One region of the Undibacterium sp. TJN19 genome, then DNA from elsewhere that is predicted to be linked to it. Evidence: predicted binding sites of a transcription regulator. Region 1 holds the regulator's gene; the other holds the start of a gene.

What was found. Region 1 encodes LexA, which represses DNA repair genes until DNA is damaged. Its sites were predicted from a motif close to ACTGTATNNNNATACAGT; they were not measured.
Region 2: the regulator LexA is predicted to act here: its motif matches at 1,903-1,920, upstream of ACO0LH_RS24055 (VRR-NUC domain-containing protein).

The regions. Positions count from the first base shown of each region.
Region 1 covers NZ_JBMPPL010000016.1:30,916-35,732, reverse strand. Annotated here, with positions in the region: gene lon (endopeptidase La) at 1-2,119, shown strand, start outside; gene lexA (transcriptional repressor LexA) at 2,308-2,964, opposite strand; gene rpsF (30S ribosomal protein S6) at 3,201-3,569, shown strand; gene priB (primosomal replication protein N) at 3,601-3,900, shown strand; gene rpsR (30S ribosomal protein S18) at 3,910-4,194, shown strand; gene rplI (50S ribosomal protein L9) at 4,221-4,673, shown strand.
Region 2 covers NZ_JBMPPL010000012.1:42,425-47,241, forward strand. Annotated here, with positions in the region: gene ACO0LH_RS24050 (ATP-dependent DNA helicase) at 1-241, opposite strand, end outside; gene ACO0LH_RS24055 (VRR-NUC domain-containing protein) at 220-1,878, opposite strand; gene ACO0LH_RS24060 (hypothetical protein) at 2,113-2,478, shown strand; gene ACO0LH_RS24065 (DEAD/DEAH box helicase family protein) at 2,485-3,147, opposite strand; tRNA gene ACO0LH_RS24070 (tRNA-Leu) at 3,552-3,636, opposite strand; gene ACO0LH_RS24075 (MATE family efflux transporter) at 3,773-4,817, opposite strand, start outside.

The DNA.
Region 1 (4,817 bases):
CATTCATAAGATTTATGATTCCGAATCGCATTTTTCTGCCGATCTGACACCGATCAGCCTGGATGAAGGCGACGAGTCAGAAGTAGAGGCGATGCGCCGTGCCATCGTCCAGCAGTTTGATCAATACGTCAAACTGAATAAAAAAATTCCACCAGAAATTCTGGCTTCCCTGTCCGGTATTGACGATGCCGGTCGTCTGGCCGATACCATCGCTGCCCACTTGCCGTTAAAGCTGGAGCAAAAGCAGGTCATTCTGGAAATTTTCAGCGTTTCCAAGCGTCTCGAACATTTGTTGGGGCAGCTTGAAGGCGAACTCGATATCCTGCAAGTTGAGAAGCGCATCCGTGGTCGCGTCAAGCGCCAGATGGAAAAATCCCAGCGCGAGTATTACCTGAACGAACAAGTCAAGGCGATACAGAAAGAGTTGGGCGAAGGTGAAGAGGGCGCTGACATTGACGAGCTTGAGAAAAAAATCCTGGCCGCCAAAATGCCTAAAGAAGCCCGCGACAAAGCGCAGAATGAGTTGAAAAAACTCAAAATGATGTCTCCGATGTCGGCTGAAGCTACCGTCGTGCGTAACTACATCGACACCATTGTCAACTTGCCATGGAAGAAAAAATCCAAGGTCAACAATGATCTGGCGAATGCTGAAAAAGTCCTTGAGGACGAGCATTTTGGCCTCGATAAGGTCAAAGAACGTATTCTGGAATATCTTGCAGTACAACAGCGCGTCGACAAGCTGAAAGCGCCTATCCTGTGTCTGGTAGGTCCTCCTGGCGTGGGTAAAACCTCGCTGGGGCAGTCTATCGCCCGTGCAACTAACCGCAAGTTTGTGCGCATGGCGCTGGGTGGTGTGCGTGATGAAGCTGAAATTCGCGGTCATCGTCGTACTTACATCGGTTCCATGCCTGGCAAGATCTTGCAAAGCCTGTCGAAGATAGGTGTACGTAATCCTTTGTTCCTGCTTGATGAAGTTGACAAGATGGGTGCTGATTTCCGTGGTGATCCTTCTTCTGCTTTACTGGAAGTGCTGGACCCTGAGCAAAATCACACGTTCTCCGATCATTACATTGAAGTGGATTTCGATCTTTCTGACGTGATGTTTGTAGCGACTTCAAATTCCTACAATATTCCACCAGCCTTGCTTGATCGTATGGAAGTGATACGTCTGTCTGGGTATACGGAGGATGAAAAAACCAGTATTGCGCAACGTTATTTATTGCCCAAGCAAATCAAGAACAATGGTTTGAAAGAAGCTGAAATTACCGTTGCTGAAAGTGCCTTGCGCGACATCATTCGCTATTACACACGTGAAGCAGGCGTGCGTTCGCTGGAAAGAGAAATTTCCAAAATTTGCCGTAAAGTCGTCAAAATGCTGCTGTTGAAAAAAACAGAGAAAAAAGCGACCATTAATTCGAAAAATCTGGATAAATATCTGGGTGTGCGTCGCTATGACTTTGGTGTGGCAGTCAAGGAAAATCAAATTGGCCAGGTAGTTGGTTTGGCTTGGACAGAAGTCGGTGGCGATTTGCTGACCATCGAAGCTGTGGCCATGCCAGGCAAGGGTGGCGTGATACGTACAGGTACTTTGGGTGACGTCATGAAAGAGTCAATCGAGGCTGCCCGTACCGTTGTGCGTAGCCGTGCGGCGCGTCTGGGCATTAAAGGTGACGTTTTCGAGAAGAGTGATATTCATATCCACGTTCCCGAAGGCGCAACACCGAAAGATGGCCCGTCCGCGGGCATCGCCATGACAACTGCCCTTGTCTCTGTGTTTACAGGTATTCCTGTGCGTGCTGATGTTGCCATGACTGGTGAAATTACCTTGCGTGGTGAAGTATTACCTATTGGTGGATTGAAGGAAAAATTACTGGCAGCACATCGTGGTGGTATCAAGACGGTATTGATACCCGAAGAAAATGCCAAGGATTTGACTGAGATCCCTGACAATGTCAAAAACAAGCTGGAAATTATCCCGGTTCGCTGGATAGACAAAGTGTTGGAGATTGCACTGGAAAGACAACCTACTCCCCTGGTTGACGAGCCAGTGGCAGTGGCCGCTGCTGCAACGGCTGCTCCTACAGAAACGCCGGCAGATACGACGGTTGTGAAGCATTGATTGATTGCCTGATCGATAAGTTCATCGATCAGGCTCTTCATTGCATGTGCAATAAAAAAACGCCCGATTAAATCGGGCGTTTTTTTATTGTGGGCAAATATTCAAAAATATCCTGGCAGCTTGTTGGCATTCAGGATATTTATGCGATGTGACTTATGGGAAATCGGGCACATCTCGCGCAAGCGAATTTATACCCAGTTTCTCATTAGTCCGACTGCCAGGCCTTCGAGTGCAAATTGTTCTTCGTTATCGCCTACCTTGATGATGGGGTAATCAGGATTTTCAGGCATCAGCTCAATCAGGTTGCCCGTTTTTCTGTAACGCTTGACCGTGACATCGTCGCCCAGGCGTGCTACGACGATTTGCCCGTTACGCGCTGAATCAGCCTTTTTCACCGCCAATAAATCGCCATCCAGGATGCCTGCATCACGCATGGACATGCCTCGTACTTTCAGTAAAAAATCAGGTTTGGCCGAGAACAGGGCAGGGTCAACATGGTAAGTAGATTCTATATGTTCCGTTGCCAGTATGGGCGAGCCAGCAGCCACTCTGCCCACCAATGGCAGGCTCAGCTGCATCAGCGCAGGGTGTGGCAAAGCCATCTGTATGCCGGGAATGTGGCTGGACAGGTTGGATTCAAGCAAACGTATGCCACGTGATGTGCCTGCCGCGATTTCTATAACGCCTTTGCGTGCCAGCGCCTGCAAGTGCTCTTCTGCGGCATTGGTAGAGCGAAATCCCAGTTCTGTCGCAATTTCGGCACGGGTAGGGGGGAACCCGGTATTTTGAATCGCATCTTTGATCAGATTTAAAATCTGTTCCTGGCGGGCGGTTAGTTTAAGCATGGCACTCTCATTGGTGAACTTTGGCTGTATATACAAGCAGACTGTATTTTTATACAGTAAAGCCGCATATGCAAGCAATAATACGAAACAATTTCGCTAATTATGCGAATTGCGTTACCCAAGTCCTTGATGTAATTGAAAAATAAACGGAATTGCGTTATTATTGTCGGCTTTCCTCTTCCCGCACTCGTCTTGACGCCGAGGCGGGCTATTTTTATTGTCCACAAGGAGAATATATGCGTCATTATGAAATCGTATTTATCGTACATCCCGATCAGAGCGAGCAAGTTCCTGCAATGATCGAACGCTACAAGGCAAGTGTTGTAGCCCGTGGTGGTCAAGTTCACCGCGTTGAAGACTGGGGCCGTCGTCAATTGGCTTACATGATTCAAAAACTGGCAAAAGCACACTATGTTTGCCTGAACATCGAATGTGATGCTGAAACTCTGCTCGAGTTGGAAACCGCATTCAAATTCAATGATGCTGTTTTGCGTCACCTGACAGTCAAATTGAAAAAAGCAGAAACAACACCTTCTCCAATGATGAAAGCTGTACAAAAAGAAGATGCTGCTAAAGCGCAACGCGTAGAAGCGCCTGCTGCTTAATATTTATTTGATTGAGGTCGCGTAAAAAATAGTGAATCAACTGAAGCTGGTAGCACGGATAGTGGAAAAAACGGCGTTGCGATACACGCCAGCCGGTATTCCGATAGCTTCTGCCACCCTGATACACAGTTCCAGCAATACTGAAGCGAACACAGTTCGCCAGGTAGAGTTTGAAATTTCTGCCATCGCAGCGGGGGAAATCTCTCAGCGGTTTAATGAAATCGAACTGGATGTGGCAAGGGAATTTACTGGTTTTTTAGCGCGCAAAAATCGCAATAGCAAAAGTCTCGTCTTTCATATCATTGAATTCGGGGCGCCTTTACTAGATTAGGAGCCAAAAATGGCATTCGGTAAAAAATTCGACAAAAGCAAATTGAAGCAAAAGCGTCAACAACAAAATCCTTTGTTCAAGCGCAAAAAATTCTGCCGTTTTACTGCGGCGCATGTAGAAAAAGTTGACTACAAAGACATCGACACACTGAAAGATTTCGTGCAAGAAAACGGCAAAATCATGCCAGCACGTTTGACCGGTACTAAAGCGTTGTATCAACGTCAAGTTGATACAGCAATTAAACGTGCACGTTACCTCGCGTTGCTGCCATACACTGATTTGCACACAGCGTAATTGACGACAAGGTAAAGGAGAAAAATATGCAAGTTATTCTGTTGGATAAAGTCGTTAATCTCGGCAATTTGGGTGACGTAGTTCGTGTTAAAGACGGCTATGCTCGTAACTTTTTGATTCCTCAACGTATGGCTCGTCGTGCAACGACAGCTGCTGTTGCTGAATTCGAAGCAAAACGCGCTGAATTGGAAAAAGCAGCGGCTGCTAAATTGGCTGCTGCTCAAGCTCAAGGTGAAAAACTGTCCGGTTTGACAGTACAAATCACCCAGAAGTCTGGTGTTGATGGCCGTTTGTTCGGTTCCGTAACAAACTTTGACATTGCTGATGCTTTGACTAAACAAGGTTTTGCAGTGGAAAAAGCACAAGTACGCTTGCCACAAGGTCCATTGAAAATCGCTGGCGATCACACAGTTTCAGTTGCTTTGCACACTGATGTTGTTGTTGATGTCAACGTTGCTGTATTGGGCGAACACGCTTAATTTGCTTTTTGCAAATTGCTGTAAGAAAAGCCGGGAATTCCCGGCTTTTTTATTGCCTGAATTTCCTTTGTTTGTTGTTTGTCTGAATCCCGTCACAATCCTGTCACAAACAAACGCATTTCCCGTATCTTGTACTGTCTGGCA
Region 2 (4,817 bases), on a different contig from region 1:
GCAAGTCAGGATCGTAACCATCGGCACGGCCACGCACATGCAACAGGCCATGTTCACCTTCCAGTTTTACTTCACGCTGATAAGCAGTCTTTCTGCGCAGCGCCACGGTAGCATGCCCGGCCATGCCTTGCTCGGCAGTGGGCGAGGGCGTAAAGCGCAAATCCAGATCGCCCTGCTTGGCACAAAATTCACACAGGGCGCGCACTGCAATGCGATAACTCACTGCGCAACCTCTTGCCATTCCAGATAGCACACCGTGACCGGCATGTCATGTGTGGCACAAAAATCCAGCCAGCGTTTCTGGTTGTCTTGCAACCTGTCGCCTGGGCCTTTGACTTCTATCATGTGATAGCGCTGTTCCTGCGGCCAGAACTGTATCAGGTCAGGGAAGCCATTGCGGTTAGCCTTGATATCAAACAAGATGCGCGCAAAGCTATGCTTGAGGTGCGCGGCGGGTATGCAGGTCAGTGCCATTTCAAGCACCTCTGCCGTCATCACAGACCAGAATACAAACGGTGACTGCAAACCAAATTTGCCTGCATAGGTTTGCCGCATCGTCTGGCGATAATCGCCACTGTCGAGTTGTGCAAAACAGGCGGCAAAATCATCTGCCCGGCGCGCATGAAAATCAGCACTTAACAAATCCGCAGGTTCACGATGAAAGGGATGAAAAAATACCCCCGGTATTGCCTTGAAAATAGCCGGCCAGCATAGCAGCCCAAACAGCGAATTGATGAGCGCATTTTCCACATAGACCACCGGCGCATCAACACTGTGCAAATGGTCACGCACCACATATTCAACCACATAATCCTGTTCGGGAAAGGGGAGCTGTAAATCTATCCGGGCAGGTGCAGGACTGGCCTGCGGACTCAATTTTTCCAGACCCAGCTTGCGATGCAGGCGCGGTGCAATACGTAGCATTTGCTGGTGTTCTGCCTCGCTTTCTGGTGCCTGTTGCGCCAGCGTCAGCAATTCAAACGCTGCCTGGCTTTGCCCGCTTTTTTCCAGCACGCGTATGGCACGCAGGCGCGCACCCGGGTAAGTGCAACCTGCATACACCTCATGCGCCAGCACCCAGTCTTTTTGTTTTTCAAGGTGCTCACCAACCTGAAACAGCAGACGATTACGACGGCTGGCCAGCCAGCTATTGGCGATGGCAGCTTCGCTCAGTTGTGCCAGCACCTCAGACATGGGTGCCGCCGCATGAAACAGTTCACGACAGGCATGCAGCGCCAGGTAAGCATCAATATCTGCCCGTGATGTAAAACCGCGTGAGGCAGGTGAAAACTCCACCTTTTCATACTGAAAAATGCCCAGGTCAGACAAGACAAATTCAGACCAGTCCTGGTGCAGGTTGCCAAAAAAAATCAACCGCAGGCGATCACACAAAGCCTTGTTCAACACCTGATACGCGCTATCTGCCACATTGCCACAGCCCGTAGACCAGGCAGAAAAAGCCTTGCTAGCCACATGCTGCAAAGCCAGCAAGGCCAGTTGTTCAGCCTTGGGCAATTTTTTTTCAGCAGGCGTCAGGCCAAAAACCACCGCCAGTTCAGGTTTTTGCAATAAACCAAACAAGCCAGCAATATCAAGCTGTGGGTCAGCCTGCACCCAGCCCACGTCCACCAACGCCTGCATGGCGGTTGCGGTGTCACCAATCTCTACATAGTCAAGCTTGCTGGCCCTGAACACACTGGCCTTGCGCATCACCATGCGCACATACAAAGCCCGTGAAGCCTGCGGCAAGCCCGCAAACTGCTGCATGAAGGCTAACTCTTCTGCCGTCAGCAAATCCGCATAACGCCCACCCACCCAGTCCAGAAAGGCCTGGAAGTTTTCAAGGTAGTAAAAAGGATTATCCAGATTGGCAAGCATGAGGCAGGGGATGGCGTTTAAATAACTGTATATGCATACAGTTTAACGCAATGTAGCATGAAGGGTAAACGAGAACTGTGACCAATTCCGTCTGTATTGAAGCTGCAACGGTTAAAATACCGCCACATACTCCTTCCCCTTCAAGTGGGAGGTTGGGATGGGGATGGGTTTCAGTCGAAAACCCCAGGTGCAATTTGCCATCCCATCTGCTCACAATTTCCAAAAGATCAAAAAATGAACAAAGCCGAAGCCATCCAAATCGCCAACGATTCCCTGCAAGCCAACGTCCTCAACGAAGGCAACACCCAATTCTCCCAAGTCGTCCGCTACGGCAACGACGAAGGCTGGTGGCTCAACATCCCCCTGACCAATTTCAGAAAAGAAAACCATTTCCTCATCTGCAGCGAAAAAGCCAAAATCATCCGCCACCTGATGATCAAAGCCAACAACATCCTCAGCCCCGCCACCAAGTTCCGCGTCAAGGACGGCATCGCCGACATCTTCATCTCATCCGCCAACCCCAAACGCCTGACCGATGTGCTGCAAGGCGGGAGTAAGTATAGTTTTAATAAGCATTTGGTGGATGAGCATAGGTATTGAGCTGGGTTAGCCGTCGGCAATAGAATCATTGTAGTAGTACTTATGTATGTAGTCACCGAAGATCTGTTTGGAACTTATTGCCTTTGTATCGGGATTCTTTTTGGCTTTGTCTTCATCAACAATCAGCGGTGTGCCTGTAAGCGCAATCTTGATGGCATTTGGGTCTGACTGGTATAGGTTTGCCAGAAAACTGCCCTTGGGGTTGTAGCTGCGGTGGGCCTCATCCAATATAAAGATGCGCTGAATGTTGATATCGTAGTCTTTAGTGGATAGCACATCGGGGTCATCCTGAAACTTCTGGATATTCACCACAGTGATTTCGGGCTTGCCGGAATGGTTGTGAATTACCTGGGTCGCTTTAATGTCTTTGGCGAAAGCGTCACGGGAACTAATGGTGTGTACAGTCAAGCCGCGCGCGGTGAGGCGCTCGAAAAATGCTCGTCCTAAATCTTCGTTATCAAGCTCAAGTTTAATGTCTTCCAGCAAGCGGTTGATAGCATCCGACTCAATACCCGGATTGATCTTTGATATTGCCGCTTTAAAGTACTCAGGAAAAATGTTGGTGTCCAGATCCCAACTTTGACCCTTAAGCGACAGATATTGATAGCCCAGCCTCATAAGGTGGAGTGTGGTCGGGATTTTTACTCGGCTGTCTTCGTTAAACTTCATAACATTCCTGTTTATTGTTGTGTCAGTTCAAGCAGATCGCATGCTTAACGCTTAAACAGCAGGCAGAGTCTCTCAATAGATTTCAAATCCACTTTTGTGTTGTCTCTTTATAGCGTAAAGTCACCGTGGGGAAATTCTTGTTCTTCGTGATTGCTAAGGGATTTGCAGTTTCTTTATTGAATACAGCATCTTGTCGCAATCAATGGATAGGTTCGCTATTTTTCGTACGTCTTATTAGAGCACAATTATGGGCGCTGAATTGATGGTAGCGCAATTGAATACATGATTTTTCGTCGATTTTCCGCTTTAAGAAATCAGGGCAATCGTGTCATTTTTGCCCGAACTATAGAGTCGATCGAAGAAAAGCAAAAAGGCCCTCACATGGAGGGCCTTACAAATGCTTTTGGTGCCGAGAGCCGGAATCGAACCGGCACGCCTTGCGGCGCGGGATTTTGAGTCCCGTGCGTCTACCTATTCCGCCATCTCGGCAACGCAGACCGAAATTATGACAGAGCTACTTGTTTTTTGCAAGAGTCTGTTGATTCTGGCCTTGCTGGCTTGCTTTGTCCTATTTTCTTTAGCGGGGTTTTCAGGGTTTTGCTTTGCTGGCCCCGCGTGAGGTGGTTTAGCCAGGGTAATCAATATTCACATTCCTGCGCCACATGGCGGGGATGGGGAAGCGTCTTTGTACTATGCGCAGGTAGTACCACAGGCTGAAGGCGACCAGGGCCAGGCTGGTGCTGTTGGCCATCCAGAAACCGGCTGCGCCGTGCAGGAAGGCAGGGCTGATGTGGAAGGGGTCCAGGCCCAGGATGAAGCCGCCACCGAGGCCGCAACCCCAAAGGGCAAAGGCATACAAAATGGTGGGGACGATGGCAATCTTGTAGGCGCGCAGGATGAAAGCGACGGTGACCTGTATCGCATCAAAAATCTGATAGACGGAGATGAAGGTGAACAGCGGCAGCGCAGCGGCGATGATGACGGGGTTGGATGTGTAGGCATGCAAGATCAGGTCACGCGCAAACCAGATGGTAATGCCTATGGGTACGGCCAGCATGGCGGCCAATATGATGCCGGCATTGCCAGTGACACGTGCAGCCTGCATCTGGTTGGCACCAATGGCTTGCGCCACGAGGGTGCCGGTGGCGCTGGCAATGGATAGTGGCAGCATGTATAGAATGGTACCGAAGTTGGCAGTCAACTGGTGGCCTGACACGGCCACTTCGCCCAGTCTGGCGATAAACAGGGCCATGAAGGCAAAGGCGGTCACTTCGATCAGGTAGCTTAAGCCCATGGGTATGCCAAGGTTCAGCAGGCTGCGCAAGGCTGCCCAGTGGGGCTTGACGAAGCCGCTGCCAAACAAGGCAAACAATTCATAATATTTAACGTGTTTCAGCATGAGCCAGGCGGTAACCAGCATAAGCCAGGCATTGACGGCAGTAGCGGCGGCGCAGCCAGGGCCACCCATGGCGGGTATGCCCAGGCCACCAAATATGAACAGGGTGTTCAGGGGGATTTTCATGGCCAGCGCTGCCAGCTGGATAGCCATCACCATCTTAGGGCGGCCTACCGCATTGTTGAGCGCGCCATAGATGCGAAAGCCCAGCGTGGCGGGCAGGGCGATGGCCAAAATTTGCAGATACTGGGCAGCTTTCTGGTTCAGACCGGGT